3 regions of the Methylobacterium aquaticum genome follow, and region 1 is predicted to be linked to each of the others. Evidence: predicted binding sites of a transcription regulator. Region 1 holds the regulator's gene; each other region holds the start of a gene.
The links. The regulator PhoB, encoded in region 1, activates phosphate uptake and scavenging genes when phosphate is short. The targets are predictions, from matches to a motif close to TGTCATNNANCTGTCAT.
Positions count from the first base shown of each region.

Region 2: a site for PhoB is predicted at 4,549-4,565, ahead of F1D61_RS32030 (calcineurin-like phosphoesterase C-terminal domain-containing protein). Genes of this name have one in related genera too.
Region 3: a site for PhoB is predicted at 5,233-5,249, ahead of F1D61_RS24275 (inorganic phosphate transporter). Genes of this name have one in related genera too.

Region 1 is NZ_CP043627.1:1,511,491-1,518,058, reverse strand. Features, by position in the region: gene pstB (phosphate ABC transporter ATP-binding protein PstB) at 1-24, shown strand, start outside; gene phoU (phosphate signaling complex protein PhoU) at 106-825, shown strand; gene phoB (phosphate regulon transcriptional regulator PhoB) at 903-1,604, shown strand; gene F1D61_RS06675 (acyl-CoA synthetase) at 2,052-3,683, opposite strand; gene F1D61_RS06670 (propionyl-CoA synthetase) at 3,840-5,750, shown strand; gene F1D61_RS06665 (sensor domain-containing phosphodiesterase) at 5,754-6,568, opposite strand, start outside.
Region 2 is NZ_CP043627.1:6,912,673-6,919,240, forward strand. Features, by position in the region: gene rpmA (50S ribosomal protein L27) at 3-284, opposite strand; gene rplU (50S ribosomal protein L21) at 328-645, opposite strand; gene F1D61_RS32015 (DUF2267 domain-containing protein) at 922-1,317, shown strand; gene F1D61_RS32020 (DUF4153 domain-containing protein) at 1,363-3,168, opposite strand; gene F1D61_RS32025 (GNAT family N-acetyltransferase) at 3,432-4,418, shown strand; gene F1D61_RS32030 (calcineurin-like phosphoesterase C-terminal domain-containing protein) at 4,608-6,341, shown strand; gene F1D61_RS32035 (chemotaxis protein CheA) at 6,385-6,568, opposite strand, start outside.
Region 3 is NZ_CP043627.1:5,317,048-5,323,615, forward strand. Features, by position in the region: gene F1D61_RS24255 (excinuclease ABC subunit UvrA) at 1-128, opposite strand, end outside; gene F1D61_RS24260 (aspartate aminotransferase family protein) at 584-1,915, opposite strand; gene F1D61_RS24265 (cupin domain-containing protein) at 2,082-2,633, shown strand; gene F1D61_RS24270 (GntR family transcriptional regulator) at 2,696-3,400, shown strand; gene F1D61_RS24275 (inorganic phosphate transporter) at 3,529-5,175, opposite strand; gene F1D61_RS24280 (GcrA family cell cycle regulator) at 5,526-5,759, shown strand; gene F1D61_RS24285 (adenylate/guanylate cyclase domain-containing protein) at 5,815-6,568, opposite strand, start outside.

The sequences.
Region 1 (6,568 bases):
TACATCACCGGCCGGTTCGGCTGAGGTCCAAAGTCGTCATTGCGTCGGTCCGGCTGCCGGACCGGCGCACGTCGTAGGCCCCACCTCTTCCGCGGGGAGTCTCCCATGTCGAGCCACATCGTCACCTCCTACGATCAGGAGCTGCAGAACCTGCGGCGCAGCATCGCCGAGATGGGCGGCATCGCCGAGAAGATGGTGGCCGATTCCGGCCAGGCGCTCCTGCGCCGCGATTCCGCCCTCGCCCAGGCGGTGATCGCCACCGACCAGCGCCTCGACGGGCTGCAGCGCGAGATCGAGGAGAAGGCCATCCTCCTCATCGCCCGCCGCCAGCCGATGGCGATCGACCTGCGCGAGACGATCTCGGCGATCCGCGTCTCCGGCGACCTCGAGCGCATCGGCGATCTGGCCAAGAACGTCGCCAAGCGCGTCGTCGCCATCGCCGACCAGGTCCAGCTCCAGAAGATCGTCGTCGGCGTGGAGCACATGAACGAGCTGGTCCAGGGCCAGCTCAAGGACGTGCTCGACGCCTACGCCACCCAGGACACCGTCGCGGCCCTCGACGTCTGGGCCCGGGACGGCGGCATCGACGCGCTCTACACCTCGCTGTTCCGCGAGCTCCTGACCTACATGATGGAGGATCCGCGCAACATCACGTTCTGCACGCATCTCCTGTTCTGCGCCAAGAACGTCGAGCGCATCGGCGACCACACCACCAACATCGCCGAGACCATCCACTACCTCGCCACCGGCGAAACCCTGTCGACCGAGCGTCCGAAGAACGACCATTCGAGCTTCGCCACCCTCGACACCCCGCCCGCGGCCTGAGGATCGACGCCCGTCCGGGCCCTCAAGGCCCGGCGGGCGCCTTCGGCCCCGCCTGAAGTGCCCCCCGAAGTGCCCCGATGAGTACCCGCATCCTGATCGTCGAGGACGAGGAGGCCCTCACCCTCCTCCTGCGCTACAACCTCGAGGCCGAGGGCTTCGAGGTCGACGCCGTCGCCCGGGGCGACGAGGCGGATATCCGCCTGCGCGAGCAGATCCCCGACCTCGTCATCCTGGACTGGATGATGCCGGGCCTGTCCGGCATCGAATTGTGCCGGCGCATCCGCGCCCGCCGCGAGACCGAGCGGCTGCCGGTCATCATGCTGACGGCGCGGGGCGAGGAGGGCGACAGGGTGCGGGGGCTCGCCACCGGCGCCGACGACTACATCGTCAAGCCGTTCTCGGTGCCGGAACTGCTGGCCCGGGTGCGGGCGCTGCTGCGGCGGGCCAAGCCCGCCCACGTCGCCGACCTGCTCGTCGCCGGCGACATCGAGCTCGACCGGGTCAGCCACCGCGTCCGCCGCGACGGCCGCGAGCTGCATCTCGGCCCGACCGAGTTCAAGCTGCTCGAATTCCTGATGCAGAGCCCCGGCCGGGTCTTCTCCCGCGAGCAGCTGCTCGACGGCGTCTGGGGCCACGACGTCTACATCGACGAGCGCACCGTCGACGTGCATATCGGCCGCCTGCGCAAGGCGATCAACCGCGGCCGCGACAGCGACCCGATCCGCACCGTGCGGGGTTCCGGATATTCGTTCGACGAGATGTTCGCGCTGGAGCCGTGACGGGCCTTCAGGTGACTGACTGGTCTCCACGGATTTCAAACCCTCCGCGTCATTCCGGGGCCGCGATAGCGGAGCCCGGAATCCAGAACCGCGGATGGTTCAGAGCCTGTTTGATTGACTCAAGCATTTACTCCCACACACAACCTCATCCTGAGGTGTCAGTCGATTGAAATCGACTGACCTCGAAGGAGGGCTCCAGGGATCGCGAGGACATCTGGAGCCCTCCTTCGAGGCTCCTTTCAGTCGCACCTCAGGATGAGGTCGCGAGAGGGATGGAAAAGGTCGTTACAGCCGAATTTCGCAAGTCAAACAGGCTCTCAGACAATGGCGGGTCGCGTTCCGCCTTATCCTTCACCATCCGAGTTTCTGGATTACGGGCTCCGCTGTCGCGGCCCCGGAATGACCCTGTGGGTTTGAGGCCTGCGGAAAAGCCAACCGATCAAGCGCTCACAACGCCTTCGCCATCTCCCGCAGGACGAATTTCTGCACCTTGCCGGTGGAGGTCTTCGGCAGTTCGGTGAAGACCACGTGCCTGGGCACCTTGAAGCCGGCGAGCGACTGGCGGCACCAGCCGATCAGCTCCTCGGCCGAGACCATCTCGGAACCCTTCAATTCGACGAAGGCGCACGGCGTCTCGCCCCATTTCTCGTCGGGCTTGGCGACCACGGCGGCGGCGGCCACCGCCGGGTGCTTGAACAGGGCCTCCTCGACCTCGATCGACGAGATGTTCTCGCCCCCTGAGATGATGATGTCCTTCGAGCGATCCTTGAGCTGGATGTAGCCGTCCGGGTGCTTCACCCCGAGATCGCCCGAATGGAACCAGCCGCCCTTGAACGCGGCCTCGGTGGCCGCCGGGTTCTTGAGGTAGCCGCGCATCACCACGTTGCCGCGGAACATCACCTCGCCGAGCGTCTCGCCGTCGGCGGGCACCGGCTGCATCGTCTCCGGATCGAGCACGTCGAGGGCCTCGAGCGGCGGGTAGCGTACGCCCTGGCGCGCCTTGCGCGCGGCCTGCTCGTCCTTGCCCAGGGCGTTCCAGTCGGCATGCCACTCGTTCACCACCGCCGGGCCGTAGGTCTCGGTCAGCCCGTAGACGTGGGTCACGTCGAACCCCGCCTCCGCCATGCCGGCGAGCACCGCTTCCGGCGGCGGCGCCGCCGCGGTGAGGAACGAGACGCGGTTGGGCAAGTCCCGCCGCTCGGCCTCCGGGGCGTTGATCAGGAGCGACATCACGATCGGCGCGCCGCACAGATGCGTCACGCCGTGATCCGCGATGGCGTCGTACATCGCTTTCGCCCGCACCTGGCGCAGGCAGACATGGGTGCCGGCCACCACCGACAGGGTCCAGGGGAAGCACCAGCCGTTGCAGTGGAACATCGGCAGGGTCCACAGATAGACCGGGTGCCGGCCGAGATGGCCCGCCACCACGTTGCCGACGGCGAGCAGCGAGGCGCCGCGATGGTGGTAGACCACGCCCTTCGGGTCGCCGGTGGTGCCCGACGTGTAGTTGAGGGTGATCGCGTCCCACTCGTCGCCCGGCATCGCCCAGGCATGAGCGGGGTCGCCTTCGCCGAGAAGATCCTCGTACTCGATCGCGCCGAGGCGTTCGCCCGGGCCGTCGTATTCCGGGTCGTCGTAGTCGATCACCAGGGGCTTGACCCCGGCCTGCGCCAGCGCCGGGCCCATGATGCGGGCGAATTCCCGGTCGGTGATCACCACCTTGGCCTCGCCGTGGTCGAGGCAGAAGGCGATGATCGCGGCATCCAGCCGGGTGTTGAGGGTGTTGAGCACCGCGCCGGCCATCGGCACCCCGTAATGGCACTCGATCATCGCCGGGGTGTTGGCGAGCATCACCGCCACCGTGTCGCCCCGCCCGATGCCGCGGGCGCTCAAGGCCGAGGCGAGGCGCCGGGAGCGGGCATAGAGGTCGCGGTAGCTGCGCCGCAGCGTCCCGTGGATCACCGCCGTATGGTCGGGAAACACCGTCGCCGCCCGCTCCAGGAAGGTGAGCGGCGTGAGCGGCTGGTGGTTGGCCGGGTTCCGGTCGAGGCCGGTATCGTAGATCGTCGCGCCGGTCATGGGTCGTCCTGCTCGCTGCGGCGCCAGAGTACCCGCCGCGGCCGGGCGATCAATCCGCCCGGCATCCTTACGAAAGTTCGACTTCCGGCGGGGACGGGGCCTATCCTATCTGGGTGGTGAGGCCGCCCCGTGAGACGAGCGGCAGGAGGAGACGCCATGGCGAGCCCGAGCCGCTACCCGGAAACCTACGCCGCCTGGCAGCGCGACCCGGAGGCCTTCTGGGCGCGAGCCGCCGAGGCGATCGACTGGGTGAGACCCGCCGCCCGCGTCTTCGACCCCGAGGCGGGGGTCTACGGCCGCTGGTTTCCCGGCGCGGAGGTCAATGCCTGCCACAACGCCGTCGACCGCCACGTCGCGGCAGGGCGGGGCGAGCAGGCGGCGATCCTGTACGAGTCCCCCGTCACCGGCACCAAGAGCCGGTTCACCTATGCCGAGCTTCTCGACGAGGTCGCGGCGCTCGCCGCCGTGCTCCAGGATCTCGGCGTCGGGCGCGGCGACCGGGTGGTGCTCTACATGCCGATGGTGCCCGAGGCACTGTTCGGCATGCTGGCCTGCGCCCGCATCGGTGCGGTGCATTCGGTGGTGTTCGGGGGCTTCGCCGCCCGGGAACTCGCCGCCCGGATCGAGGATGCCGCGCCCAAGGTGGTGCTCGCCGCCTCCTGCGGCATCGAGCCGAGTCGGGTCGTCGCCTACAAGCCGCTCCTCGACGAGGCCTGCCGGCTCTCGTCGCACAAGCCCGACGCCTGCCTGATCCTCCAGCGGCCGCAAGGCGTTGCCGCGATGGAGGCGGGGCGCGACCGCGACTGGGCGCAAGTCCTGGCGGAGGCGAAGGCGGCCGGCCGCCGCGCGCCCTGCATCCCCGTCGCCGCCACCGATCCGCTCTACGTGCTCTACACGTCCGGCACCACCGGCAAGCCGAAGGGCGTGGTGCGCGACACCGGCGGCTATCTCGTCGCCCTCGCCTGGTCGATGCCGAACCTCTACGGCGTCGCCCCCGGCGAGACCTATTGGTGCGCCTCCGATGTCGGCTGGGTGGTCGGCCATTCCTACATCGTCTACGGGCCGCTGCTGCATGGCTGCACCACGGTGCTCTACGAGGGCAAGCCGGTCGGCACGCCGGATGCCGGCGCGTTCTGGCGCGTCATCGCCGAGACCGGCGCGGTCGCCCTGTTCACGGCGCCGACGGCGCTCCGGGCGGTGAAGAAGGAGGACCCGGAGGCCCGGCTGATGCAGGGCCACGACCTCTCGCATTTCCGCACCCTGTTCCTCGCCGGCGAGCGGGCCGACCCCGACACCGTCGCGTGGGCCGAGCGGATTCTCGGAGTGCCGGTGATCGACCATTGGTGGCAGACCGAGACCGGCTGGCCGATCGCCGCCAACCCGGTGGGCCTGGGCGCGCTCCCGGTCAAGCACGGCAGCCCGACCGTGCCGATGCCGGGCTGGGACGTGCAGGTGCTCGACGAATCCGGCACGCCCGTGCCCCCCGACACGATGGGGACGATCGCCGTCAGGTTGCCGCTGCCCCCCGGCGCCCTGCCGACCCTGTGGCAGCAGGACGAGCGGTTCCGCGAAAGTTACCTCACGACCTATCCGGGCTACTACAACACCTCGGATGCCGGCTTCCTCGACCGCGACGGCTACGTCTCGGTGATGGGCCGCACCGACGACATCATCAACGTCGCCGGCCACCGCCTCTCGACCGGCGGCATGGAGGAGGTGCTGGCCTCCCATCCGGCGGTCGCCGAATGCGCGGTGATCGGCATCCGCGACAGCCTCAAGGGCGAGGCGCCCTGCGGCTTCGTGGTGCTGAAGGCCGGGGTGGCGAAAGGTCCGGACGCGATCGAGCGCGAGTTGGTGGCCCTGGTGCGCGAGCGCATCGGCCCGGTCGCGGCCTTCCGCCTGGCGCTCACGGTCGGGCGCCTGCCCAAGACCCGCTCGGGCAAGATCCTGCGCGGCACGATGAAGAAGATCGCCGACGGCGAGGCATGGGCGATGCCGCCGACCATCGAGGACCCAGGCGTCCTCGAGGAGATCGGCGGAGCGCTGCGGGAGCGCGGGCTCGGATAGGGGTTACCCCGCCCGCCGTACCCACGCCCCGGCGCCGGCGCCGGCGAGCGGCAGGGCGGCGGCGGCGGCGAGCGGCATCGGCCGGCCGGTGAGGAAGCCCTGGACCCGGGTCACGCCGATGCCCCGCAGCACGGCGTATTCGTCCTGCGTCTCCACCCCCTCGGCGACGATCTCGCAGCCGATGCGCCGTCCGTAGCCCGTCAGCGCCTCGGTCAGGGCCCGGCGGGCGGAATGGGTGTCGATGGCCCGGATCAGGCTCATGTCGAGCTTGATGAATTCCGGCGCCAGGTCGAGCACATGCCGCAACGTCGCGTGGCCGGCCCCGACATCGTCGATGGCAAGGCCGAGCCCCTGGCGCCGGAACGGTGCCAGCGCCTCGCGCAGGGCCTCGTAGGAGGCGACCGCCGCGTGCTCGGTCAACTCGATGACCAGCCGGTCGAGCGGCGCTCCCTCGATCGTCCCGGCGAGGCGGGGCGAGACGAGGCTCGTCGGCGACAGGTTGACCGACAGCCTGACCCCGGCGGGCAGGGATGCGAAGGCGAGCAGGGCCTTGCGCAGGGCGAGGAATTCGAGCTCCTCGCCCATTCCCACCTCGGCCGCGTCCGCGAACCACGCATCGGGGCCCTTGCTCGCGGGGCCCTTGCTCGCAGGGCCCTTACTCGCGGGGACTTGGCCCGTCGGGGCTGCGAAGCGCGCCAGGGCCTCGAAGGCGGCGAGGCTGTCGTCGGCGGTGCGGTAGATCGGCTGGAACACCATCTCGACGGAGTCGGCCGCGAGGGTCTCGGCGATGCGCCGGCGCTTCGCATCCCGCTCGCGTG
Region 2 (6,568 bases), 1.6 Mb from region 1:
GATTATTCTGCGGCCTCCAGGGCCGGGGCGGCGTCGTTGGCGACGACCGTTACGAAGGCGCGACCGCGTTTCGTCACGAATTGCACCTTGCCGGCGGTGAGCGCGAACAGGGTGTGGTCGGTGCCCATGCCGACATTGACGCCGGGATGCCACTTGGTGCCGCGCTGACGCACGATAATGTTGCCGGCGATGACGGCCTCGCTGCCGAACTTCTTCACGCCGAGACGACGACCGGCCGAATCGCGACCGTTGCGGGACGAACCGCCTGCCTTCTTATGAGCCATGGGGCTAACTCCTGAATTCTGGAAAAGGGGCTCGCAGCCAGCTTTAGGCGGCGCTGATGCCCGTGACGCGGACCACGGTGAGGTCCTGGCGGTGACCGCGCTTGCGGCGCGAGTTCTGGCGGCGGCGCTTCTTGAAGGCGATGACCTTCGGGCCGCGGGCCTGCTTCACGATCTCGCCGGCGACGCTGACGCCGGAGACCAGCGGGGCGCCGACCTGGGTCGCGCCGGCGCCGTCGGTGAACAGCAGCACCTCGCCGAAGGTGACCGCGGTGCCGGCCTCGCCCTCGAGCTTCTCGATCGTGATGACGTCGTTGGCGGCGACGCGGTACTGCTTGCCGCCGGTCTTGATCACTGCGAACATCGTTCTCGTCCGTGTTCCATCCGGCCTCCGGCGTTGCGCCGGGGTCGTCTTTTTGGCAATTGACGTCCGGACACCCGAGCGGGCCGCCGCGAACGCGACGGCGCGCGGACCGTGCAGCCCGCGCGCCAGATGTCACCGTTACGGGTGCGGACGCCCTCTGTCAACGCCGACGCCCCGGTTTTGCCGCGCCTGCCTTGATTTCGCGGCGACCTTCGCCGAAGACCGCCCGGAGCGTGCGGGCCGGCAGGTCGCATGCGACACGTGCGGGAGACCACGATGGAAGAGCTTGTTGCCCGGGTGACCCAGGCCACGGGACTGGACGCGACCACGGCCCAGAAGGCGATCGGGCACATCCTGGCCTTCCTGCGGAAGGAGGGCCCGCCGGAGGAGGTCAATAAGCTGATCGCGGCGATGCCGGGCGCCGAGGCGGCGCTCGCCCAGGCCGGCGACGGCGGCCCCGGCGAGGGCGGCGGCGGCCTGATGGGGATGCTCGGCGGCATGATGGGCGGCGGCGTGATGGCGCTCGGCCAGAAGCTGATGTCGGCCGGCGTGCCGATGGGCCAGATGCAGCCCCTCGGCCGCGAGCTGTTCGCCTATGGCCGCGAGAAGGCCGGCGAGGACGTGATGGGCCCGATCGTCGGCTCGATCCCGGGGCTGAACCAGTTCGTCTGATCCTTTCGGCCGCGGCATCCAGGATGCTGCGGCCTCTCCCTGTTCTCAAGGGCGCGGGCCGGTGCCGAGGTCGCTCGGCCGGAACAGCAGGCGCCGCCCGTCGACCGCAAGGTCAGGCAGGACGGGCTTGATCGGAGCGGCCTCACCGGCCCGGATCGCGGCCCGCGCCCGTTCGCTTTCTGCCCGGTCGAACGGCAACGACAGCGTGCCGACTTGGTGCCAGACTCCGTCATCGCGGCGCTGGAAGACGTCGGCCTCGGGAAGTGAAATGCTCCCGCTTGTCGCGGAGGACGGATCCGCGAAGACCAGCACCTCCGGCGTGCCGTCCCCGTCGAGATCGATGACGAGCAGGAGGCAGGGCCGGGCCGAGGACAGGCAGGCGGATGGCCGCCAGCGCGGCGTGTCGCGCGGCCAGTCCTGCTCGCGGAAGCCCGCCGGCAGCGAGGCGCCGGGCGGCGCGATCGTGGCGCCCGCGAAGGCCGGGCCCCGGGGAGGCCCCTCGTTCCCGCGGAGCATGCCCTTGCTCCGGGCCTCCCGGGCGAGATCCGCGACGACCGGGTCCGTTGAGGCCGCGAGCCGATCCAGCGCCTCCCGGCCATAGCGGGCGAAGCGGAAGCGGAACGCCGTGAAATCGATGCTCTCCGGCCTCACCCTGCCGCTCTCCAGGCGCGCCATCTGGTCCGCCGTCGACAGCCGGGCCGGATCGGCCACCGGCGAGAGCAGGAGCAGCAGTACCAGCACGGTCGCGACCGCGCCGATCAGGTTGGTGGTGCCGAGCGCCGCCATCCAGGGCCGCGCCCGCAGCGCCCCCCAGCCATAGCCCAGGGCGTAGACCGCACCGACCGCGCAGGCGGCGAGGCCCCAGACCCGGACCGGCGTCAGCCCGTGCTGTTCGACCCGCAGGACGAGTGCCATCAGCGCGAGGCCGATGAGGGGAGCCAGGAGCAGGCCGGCGAGCCGCACCGTCCGTCGCAAAAGGGGGGACAGGGCCTCCGGCGTCAGGCCGTCGCCATAGGCGGCGTTGACGATCACGATCAGCAGCGCGGTGCTGGCGAGGAGCAGCGCCGCGGCCCGGCGGGTCGCCCAGAGGGGATCCAGCCCGGTGAACGGCAAGGCGCAAAGGAAGGCCGTCAGCAGCCCCGTCGCCAGAACGGCGAGCGCGGTGACGAGCACGTTCGCAACCGGGAACCGGCCCGCGAGCGCCCCGAACCGCGCATCCATCGCGTGCACGGCCCCCGCGAAGGCCAGGCCCAGGGCCGGCATCACGATCGCCGGGGCCTTCAGCGCCAGGGCGATCGCGTCGAGCCGGAGGGCGGCGAACAGGGCCGCGCTGAGGAAGAGCACACCCCCGATGGCCGCCGCGAAGGCGAGGCCCAAGCCGATCTGGAAGGCGTGCCGCCAGGAGCCGCCGACATAGGCCGCATAGGGCGGGCGCCAGCGCCGCGCCACGTCGGCCGGCTCGATGAGGTGATGGAGGATGTAGGCGATCGCGAAGGCGGTCGGGATCAGGAGCGGGCCGAGCGCGCCGTCGGACCCCGCGCCGGGCGATGGGCCCGCCCGCCACCGGTCGTAGGCGACGAGGAGGACCAGCAGGGTGCAGGCCACTCCCAGCCAGGCGAGCAGGGTGCCGGCGCGCAGGCGCCCGACGCCGAAGATCAGGATCATCGGCGCGATCAGCAGGAGCGGCAGCGCGTAGGCCATCACCGTCCGGTGCGGAGCGACGCCCCAGATCGCCTCGCCTTTCGCGAACAGGAACCAGAGGGCGAGCCCCTGGACGCCCCCGATGACGAGCCGGACGGCGCCGGCCCGCCGCCCCGCCGGCTGCGACCTGTCCAGAGTCTCGGCGCTCACATAACCCCTCCGGGTGGTGACCGGTGGCGAGAGCGTAGCGCGCCTCCGATCATGCCGCTAGGTCATCGGCGCCGAGGAATGGTGCCCGATCGTCCGCGACGTCCGGCCGGCCGGGCCCGCCTCGGCCAAGGCCTTGGTCCGCCTCGTCAACCATTGTCATATTCCCGTGCCGGGTTTCGTGGTGTGGTGTTGCTGCGCGGGACGGTCGCGGCGACCGCTCCCCGGGCGCCGGATCGGCCGGTGCCGCACGGGATGCCTCGACCATGGTTCCGTTCCTCACCCGCGGCCCGGCCGGCGACGGCCGCGACGTTCCGCCCGGCATCCCCCTCGCGCGCCTGCTCGGCCGTGCCGCCGAGGGCGGCATCCATCTCAAGGGGCTGGCCCAGCCCTCGCGGCTCTTCCCGCGGCTGAGGCATTTCGAGACGCCCGGCCTTGATCCGGTGCTCGGCCGCATCGGCTCGCTCGAGGTGCGCCTCGCGACGACGCCCAAGGAGGTCAAGCGGGCCCAGCGCCTGCGCTACCGCGTGTTCTACGAGGAGATGGCGGCAGTCCCGACCGGTCTGGCCATGCTCAAGCGCCGCGACGTCGACGAGTACGACGCGGTCTGCGACCACCTCCTGGTGATCGACCACGCCGCGCAGGAAGCAAAGCCCTTCCGCAAGCCCAAGCCCCGGGTCGTCGGCACCTACCGCCTCCTGCGCCAGGACCAGGCCGACCGGCATTTCGGCTTCTACACCGCCGGCGAATACGATCTCGGCCCGGTGCTGGAGGCCAATGCGGGCAAAAGGGTGCTGGAGCTCGGCCGCTCCTGCGTGCTCAAGCCCTACCGCACCAAGCGCACCGTCGAGCTTCTGTGGCACGGCATCTGGGCTTATGTGCTGCATCACCGCATCGACGCGATGCTGGGCTGCGCCAGCCTGGAGGGCACCGATCCCGATCGCCTGGCCCTGCCCCTGAGCTTCCTGCACCACTTCGCCCGCGCCCCCGAGGGCTGGCGCGCCCGCGCGCTGCCGGGCCGCCACGTCGCCATGGACCGCCTCAGCCGCGAGGCGATCGACCCGAAGGCCGCGCTCCAGGCCCTGCCGCCGCTGATCAAGGGCTATCTGCGGGTCGGCGCCACCTTCGGCGACGGCGCGGTGGTCGATCACCAGTTCGGCACGACCGACGTGTTCGTGGTGCTGCCCGTCGAGGCGATCGCCAAGCGCTATATCGGGCATTTCGGCGCGGAGGCGGGGCGGCACGCGGCGTGACGCCGCCTGATCGAGTGGTCCGGCCGCATCGATCCCCTCACCGTCGGACCGGGTTCCGCTGCGCGGCTCCTCGATGACGAGGAGGTCGCCCAAAGCGATCGACGGCCCGGTGCGGCCGGATCGGGCACCGCGTCACCGAACGGTCGCGAAGCCGTGGTTGCTTGCCCGCCCTTCCAAGGAAACGAGCCGATGACCGAGCGGACGACCCTGACGCGGCGCGAGACGGTTGCCGGGGCCGCGGCGCTCGCCCTCGCGCCCCTCGCGGCCCTCGCGGCGCGGGCGCAGACTGCTCCGCCCGGAGGGCAGGTCACCGGCCTCGTCTACGAGGATCGCGGGGCCAAGGGCCGGCGCGGGCAGGACGATCCGGGCCTGCCCGACGTGCTGGTCTCGAACGGCCGCGAGGTCGTCCGCACCGACGCGCAGGGGCGCTACACCCTGCCGGTCGGCGACGAGGCGGTGATCTTCGTCGTCAAGCCGACGGGGTTTTCCCTGCCGGCCGGGCCCGACGGGCTGCCGCATTTCTCCTACCTGCACCGGCCGGCCGGCACCCCGCCGGACCTCGCCCTGCGCTATCCCGGCATCGCGCCGACCGGACCACTGCCGTCATCCGTCGATTTCGGCCTGGTGCGCAGCCCGGAGAGCGGTGACTTCGACGTGGTGCTGTTCACCGACCCGCAGCCGGAGAGCCACGCCGAACTCACCTTCGTGCGCGACACCGCCATCGCCCGGGTGCTCGGCCTGCGGGGCGAGCCCAACAAGGTGGCCTTCGGGATGACTACCGGCGACGTGCTGTTCGACGACCTCTCGCTCTATCCGCGCCAGAACCGGCTCATCGCGCAGGTGGGCGTGCCGTGGTTCCATGTCGGCGGCAACCACGACCTCAACTTCGAGGCGCCGGACGCCCGCTATTCGCGCGAGACCTTCACCCGCACCTTCGGGGCGCCGTACTACGCGCTGGAACAGGGCGGCGTGCTGTTCCTGATGCTCGACAACGTCCATTATCTCGGGGCCGCCACGGCGACGACGGGACGGGGCGGGCGCTACGAGGGCCGGTTCGGCGAGCGCCAGCTCGCCTTCGTGGAGAATCTGCTGGCGCATATTCCGAAGGACCGCCTGGTGGTGGTGGCGATGCACATCCCGCTCGCCAGCGATCTCGGCCCCGACGATCCCGGCATTGGCACCGCCGACCGGGCGCAGCTGCTGCGGCTGCTCGCCGGGCGGCCGTCCTTCAGCGTCGCGGGCCACACCCACACCACCGAGCACCAATACCTCGGGCCCGACGGCCGGCCCGGCGCCCCGGGCGGGGACGCGCACCACCACCACGTCCTCACCGCGGTCTCTGGCTCGTGGTGGAGCGGCCCGCCGGACCGGCGCGGCATCGCCACCGCCGACAGCCGCGACGGCACGCCGCACGGCTTTCACGTGCTCGGCATCACGGGCGGGCGGCATTACACCACCCGCTACGTTCCGGCGAGCGACGATGCGGGCCGCCAGATGCGGATCGTGCTGGAGAGCCAGTTCCACGCCGACGACCTCGCCCGCCTGCCCGATACGCGGCTCTACGAATTGCTCGGCGCCACGATCCCGGCCGAGAGCGCCGGTTCGACGAACGTGGTGGTCAACCTGTTCGATGGCGGGCCGCGCAGCCGGGTGTCGTTCCGCGTCGGCGATCGTCCACCCGTCGCCATGACGCGGGTGCGCCGGCCGGACCCGTTCGTCGCCGCGCTCTACGCCCGCAACGCCGCGAGCAAGAAACCCTGGGTGAAGGCGGAGCCCTGCTCGCATCTCTGGGTCGCGCGGCTGCCGCGCGACCTCGCGGCCGGCACCCACCGCCTCACCGTCGAGGTGACCGACGAGTACGGCCGCCCGCACCGCGACGCGCTGGTGCTCGAAGTGCTGGGCGGGGCGGCGAGGGCGGGTTAGGGTAGTCTTCGACGACGCGGCAGTGACACGTTCCGACGCGCGGTCACAGCCGGCTCGGCAGCGAGATCACCGCGTCGACCGTCTCCCGGATGGCGCGGCCGGCCGGGGCGAGGTCGGGCATCGGCACGCCGAGGAAGCGGGTCGGCTCCTCCGCCGCGGGCGCCGCGGCGGGCTGGACGGCGGCGCTGCGCTGGTGCGTCTCGTTCTTCTCGCGCCGGGCGACCGGC
Region 3 (6,568 bases), 3.2 Mb from region 1:
TCCACGTTCACGTCGCGCAGGTTGTGCTCCCGCGCCCCCCGGACCGTGACGAAGCCGGCCCGCCCCGCTCCCGACCGGGCGATCCCCGCGCCGGTCCTGGTGATGTCGTCGGGCTTCGGCTGGTCCATGGGCTGCTGTCTCGCGGGATGCGTGTGTCGCGGCCGTCGGTCTAGGCAGGTTTCGCAAAAGTGGCTGCCGGTTTTGCGACTAAAATCTGCGACACAACAACAACCTGAGCGGAGGCAGGCCGCGATTGCCGGTGACGGCCAGGGGCAGTGTGGAGGTTTCCGCCCGCCCCGGGCAACCGTCCCGCACCGCCAGGAACGACGCTTGCGGGCCGGGCCGGCCGAGCGTCTTGGCCCGACCGTCTTGGCCCGACCGTCTTGGCCCGACCGTCTTGGCCCGAGCGCCTTGGCGCCGGGAGCCGCCGTGCGGATCCGGCAGCGGGTGGATGGCGCGACGGCGGCCGGCGCCCTCATCGCTCGCGACTCACGTCCTTCGAGCCCGGAGGCCGCGGGGGAGGGGACACCCGCGCCATCGTCTTCTCCGGACAGGCCCGATGGATGGGGCGGAAGGCCCCCGCTCAAGCCGCCCGCCGCAGCGCGTCGCCCAGCATCGACGCCATGGTGTCGATGTGCTCGGCTTCCGCGATCAGCGGCGGCGACAGGGCGATGATGTCGCCGGTGACGCGGATGAGCAGGCCCTTCTCGAAGCAGTCGGTGAAGACGTCGTAGGCCCGGGCCCCCGGTGCCCCGTCCCGGGATTGCAGCTCGATGCCGGCGATGAGGCCGATCGTGCGGATGTCGATCACGTGCGGGCAGTCGCGCAACGCGTGCATCGCCGCGTGCCACTGCGCCTGGACCTGGGTCGTGCGGGTGAGCAGGCCTTCCTCCTCGTAGATCTCCAGGGTGGCGAGGCCGGCCGCGCAGGCGACCGGGTGGCCCGAATAGGTGTAGCCGTGGAAGAGCTCGATCGCGCCCTCGGGCCCGTGCATCAGCGCGTCGTGGACGGCCCGGGTGGCGAAGACCGCGCCCATCGGGATCGTGCCGTTGGTCAGCCCCTTGGCGGTGGTGACGAGGTCCGGGGTGACCCCGAAATAATCGGTGGCGAAGGGCGCGCCGAGGCGGCCGAATCCGGTGATGACCTCGTCGAAGATCAACAGGATGCCGTGGCGGGTCGCGATCTCGCGCAGGCGCTCCAGATAGCCCTTGGGCGGCACCAGCACGCCGGTCGAGCCCGCCACCGGCTCGACGATTACCGCCGCGATGGTCTCGGCGCCGTGGAGCGCCACCAGCCGCTCGAGGTCGTCGGCGAGATCCGCGCCGTGCTCGGGCTGGCCCTGCACGAAGGCGTTGCGCGACAGGTCGTGGGTGTGGCGCAGGTGGTCGACGCCCGGCAGGAGCGGGAACATCCGGCGGTTGTTGACCAGCCCCCCGACCGAGATGCCGCCGAAGCCGACGCCGTGATAGCCGCGCTCGCGCCCGATCACCCGGGTCCGGGTGCCCTGGCCGATGGCGCGCTGGTAGGCCAGCGCGATCTTGAGCGCGGTATCGACCGATTCCGAGCCCGAACCGGTGAAGAACACCCGGTCGAGGCTGCCGGCCGGCGCGATGTCGGCCAGGCGCTCGGCGAACTCGAAGGCGATCGGGTGGCCCATCTGGAACGAGGGCGCGTAATCGAGGGTCGAGAGCTGGCGCTCGACGGCCTCGGCGATGCGGCGGCGGCCGTGGCCGGCATTGACGCACCACAGGCCGGCGGTGCCGTCGAGGACGGTGCGCCCGTCATCCGCCGTGTAGTGCATGCCCTCGGCCGCCACGAGCAGGCGGGGCGCCGCCTTGAACTGGCGGTTGGCCGTGAACGGCATCCAGTAGGCGTCGAGGCTCGGGCGGTTGAGGCGCGGCGGATGGGCGTTCATGGCGGGGGGCTCCGGCGGGGTCTCGTGTGGGGCGGTTTCGCCGCCAGACAAGACCGTTCCGGGACAGGCAACAAGTCCTTTTCTAGCCCGGGCCAACCCTTTGACGAAATTGATCATCCGGTTAAGGTGTTGCCGGATCCGCAACAGCCTCAACAGGGGAGCCGGGGTGACCAACGACGAGGTGGGCGCGCGTCTGCGCCACGTGCGCCTCCTGCACGGCCTGTCGCAGCGGGCGCTGGCCAAGCGCGCCGGGGTGGTGAACTCGACGATCTCGCTGATCGAATCGGGCCAGACCAACCCGTCGGTCGGCGCCCTCAAGCGTATCCTCGACGCGGTGCCGATCGGGCTCGCCGAGTTCTTCTCCCTGACGCCGGAGCGGACCGAGAAGGCGTTCTATGCCAGCGAGGAGCTGGTCGAGATCGGCAAGGGGCGGATCTCCTACCGCCAGGTCGGCGACACCCTGTTCGGCCGCGCCCTGCAACTGCTCAAGGAGCGCTACGAGCCGGGCGCGGATACCGGCCGCGTGCCGCTGGTCCATGACGGCGAGGAGGGCGGCATCGTGCTCGCGGGGCGGCTGGAGGTGACGGTGGACGACGAGCGCCGGGTGCTCGGGCCGGGTGACGCCTATTACTTCTCCAGCCGCCGGCCGCATCGCTTCCGCTGCGTCGGCCCCAACCCGTGCGAGGTGGTGAGCGCCTGCACCCCGCCGACCTTCTGAGCACCTTGCCAATCCTGTTTCGTATACAATATACGTTCAAGTGAACCAGTGAGGACGAGAGCATGGCCGTGACGGCGCGCCGGACGACCGGCCTGTCCTCCCCCGAGGGCTTGCGGCACCGCACCGTCTCGGCGGCGGTGGCCGAGGCCCTGCGCCAGCGCATCCTGTCGGGCACCCTGGCGCCGGGATTCCAGCTGCGCCAGGACGCCCTGGCGGAGGAATTCGGCATCAGCCGGATCCCGATCCGCGAGGCGCTGCTGCAACTGGAAGCCGGCGGCCTCGTCAAGATCGTGCCGCATCGCGGCGCGGTGGTCTCGGGGCTCTCGGTCGAGGAGATCGAGGACATCTTCCAGCTTCGCGTCTCCCTCGAGCCGCAATTGCTGATCCTCTCGGCCCGTCACCTGACGCCGGAGGATTTCTCGGAGTTGCGTGCCTTGCGCGACGAGTACAGCGCGGCGCTTGCCGCCGGCCAGGTCGAGCATTGGGGCGAGCTGAACCGGCGCTTCCATCTCGGCCTCCTGCGCCATGCCGGCCGGCCGCGCTCGCTCTCGATCGTCGCCGGCCTGCTCCAGGATTGCGACCGCCCGACCCGCCTGCAGCTCTCCGTCACCGGCGACGTCGCCCGCGCCGACATGGAGCACACCACCATCCTCGACCTGTGCGAGGCGGGGGAGATCGTGGCGGCGGGGAACCTGCTGCGGATCCATGTCGAGCATGCGGGCCGCTCGCTGGTGGAGATCTATCGGAAGTCGGCCGTGGCGGTTTGAGCGACCGTTCGAGTCTGTTCGAACTGATCTCTACAGATCTCGAACCCTCCGCGTCATTCCGGGCTCCGCTACGCGGCCCCGGAATGACGCGGAGAGCGTCAATAACGGTGAGTCAAACAGGCAGGCCCTCAGAACACCTGCCGCAAACCCCAGTACAACCCGCCCGCCAGGGTGATCGCCGCCGGCAGGGTCAGGATCCAGGCGAGCGCCAGGTTGCGCACCGTCGCCATCTGGAGGCCGGTGCCGTTGGCCCACATCGTGCCGGCGACGCCGCTCGACAGGATGTGGGTGGTCGAGACCGGCAGGCCGTACGCCTCGGCGAGCCCGATCGTGCCGGCGGCGACCGCCTCGGCCGAGGCGCCTTGCGCGTAGGTTAGGTGCTGCTTGCCGATGCGCTCGCCGACCGTGACGACGATCCGCTTCCAGCCCACCATCGTCCCGAGGCCGAGCGCCAGGGCGACCACGACCTTGACCCAGGTCGGGATGAAGCGCGTCCCGTCGTCGAGGGTGTGGCGGTAGGCCGAGAGCGTCGCCTTCTCGGCGTCACCGAAGGGCGAGTGCTCGCCGGTGAGGAGCCGCACCGCGTCGCTCGCGAGATACATGTCGGCGCGCAGGTTCGGCGTCGCCTCCGCCGGCACGTGCCGGATCGCGCCGTAGTTCTTGACCTGCGCGGCGATGTCGTCCGCGAGGCCGGCGAGCGCCGCGACGCTGTCCGGCGCCGCGAGCGCCTTGGCGGGGGCGTCCGCCTTCAGGGCCTCGCCGACCGCGGCCCGGGCTCGCGCCGCGTCCGGGATCGGGGTCCCGCCGGCGTGGTCGCGAAACACCCGGCTGGCGCCCTCCGAGCCCTGCACGAAGGCGGGCGTGCTCGATTCCGGCATGGTGCGGTTGAGCGCATAGGCCGTGGGGGCGGCGCCGATCAGGATCAGCATGATCAGCCCCATGCCTTTCTGGCCGTCATTGCCGCCATGCGCGAAGGACACGCCGGTGCAGGTGAGGATCAGGAGGCCGCGGATCCACAGGGGCGGCGGCGCCTCGCCCTCCGGGGCCCGGTAGAGGTCGGGCCGGCGCACCAGGCGCTTGAGCACGAGGAGCAGCCCTGCGGCGCAGACGAAGCCGACGAGGGGGCTGAAGAGAAGCGATTCGAGCACGCTCGCCGCCTGGCCCCAGGCGACGCCGGAGGCGGCATGGTTCGGCGCCATCAGCTGGTTGGCGAGCCCGACGCCGATCACCGAGCCGATCAGCGCGTGCGAGGAGGAGTTCGGCAGGCCGAGCGCCCAGGTACCGAGATTCCACACGATCGCGGCGATCAGCAGCGCGAAGATCATCGCATAGCCGGCGCCCGAGCCGACCTGGAGGATCAGCTCGACCGGCAGCAGGGTCACGACGCTGTAGGCCACCGCTCCCGTCGAGGCCATGACGCCGAGGAAGTTGAAGGCGCCCGACCAGATCACCGCGACGAGCGGCGGCATCGAATGGGTGTAGATCACCGTCGCCACCGCGTTGGCGGTGTCGTGGAACCCGTTCACGAACTCGAAGGCCAGCGCGATCAGGAGCGCGAGGCCGAGGAACGCGAAGGCCCCGACGGCGAGCGGCGGCTGACCGGCCCGCTGCATGTCGGCGAGAAGGTTGTAGCCGCCATAGGCGAGGCCCGCCGCCAGGACGGCCAGGAAGGCGATCGTCGCCGCCGGATGGACGCGGTGATCGAACCGGCGGCCGGGCCGGGCGTGACCATGCGCCGCGCCGGCGCGGTCGGGGGCGAGGGCGGCGTCGGACATGGGGGACCTGTGCGAGGATTCTCGGCAGCGGCGATCCGCCAAGGATAGGGCGCCCGGATGGCAAGTCGATGACGCCGCAGGGCCGGCCGGGAGCCCCCCGGGAGCCGTCAAAGAGCCGCCGGCGACACGCTCCGGCTGTCGAAAACCATGCGTAAATGCTTAGGGGGCTTGCGTTCTGCGAGACGCAACCCCAAATTCGTATGAACGCCGCTTCCCCTGCGACGCGTGTGAGCGGGTCGTCGGAGACGCGGACCTCATGGGTGGAGAATCCGGTGACGGATCTGCCCGCAACGAACCGGCCCGGTGCCCTTCTGGTCGAGGGTGACGGAAGGCCAGCGAGTCAGTACCCGATGAACCAGCTCGTGCGCATGTCGCATATCGTGACCGCAGACGCCGTCGAGGAGCCCTCTCCGAGCCTCCGGGTTCCGTTCGCCCAATCGGGCGCCTTCGTGTGCAAGTTCATCATCGGCGAACCGAACGACCGTGCGGTCTGTTGCGGTGCGCCGGTGCAGGACGGCAAGAGCTGGTGCGCCTTCCACCGCCGGATCGTCTTCGAGCCGACCCGGCCGGGGCGGCTGCGATAGCAGAGGCCGGCCGGGACCGCTACCCCGTCCCGCGCCCTTTTTCCCCTCATCGTGCTCAGGCCGCCCGGCCGTAGATCGGGAAGGCCTCCTGCCGGCCGCGCAGGGGCTGGCGGCTGACCTCGCGCCATCCCGCGCCGGAGGCCCGCGCCGCATCGAGCGCGGCCTGCGAGACCAGGGTGGTTGTCCCGAAGGTCTTGGTCGCCTGTTCGAGCCGGGCCGCGACGTTGACCGCGTCGCCGAGGACGGTGAATTCCAGCCGGTCGTCGTCGCCGACCACGCCGACGAACACCTCGCCGCAATGCACCCCGATGCCGATCCGCACCGGGGTTTCGCCCGATTCGGCGTTCCACGCGGCCACCCCGTCCTCCAGCCGCTCCGCGAAGGACAGCGCCTGCGCGGCGGCCTCCGCATCCGCCTCGGGCACGCCGAACACCACGAGCGCGCCGTCGCCCATGAACTTGTCGATCACGCCCCCGGTCTCCCGGGCGGCCTGGGCGACGCAGCGGCGGAACCCCGTGACCAGGATCGCCACCGTCTCGGGGTCGGCCCGCTCGGCGATGGTGGTGGAGCCGCGCATGTCCACGAAGGCGATGGCCGCGTGGCGCCGCTCGCCGAGCCGCAGGCCGCCGCCCTGCTCCATGCTGCCGCCGCGCTCCAGGAGCGGCGCCAGCTCGGCCGGCAGGAAGCGCGACAGGGCCGCCCGCCGCCCCGCCTCGCGCAGGGCCAGCACCGCGAGCAACGCCATGATGCCGACCGACACGACGCTGCCGATCCCCACCATCGCCTCGATCCCGTGGGCGTGCCGCTGG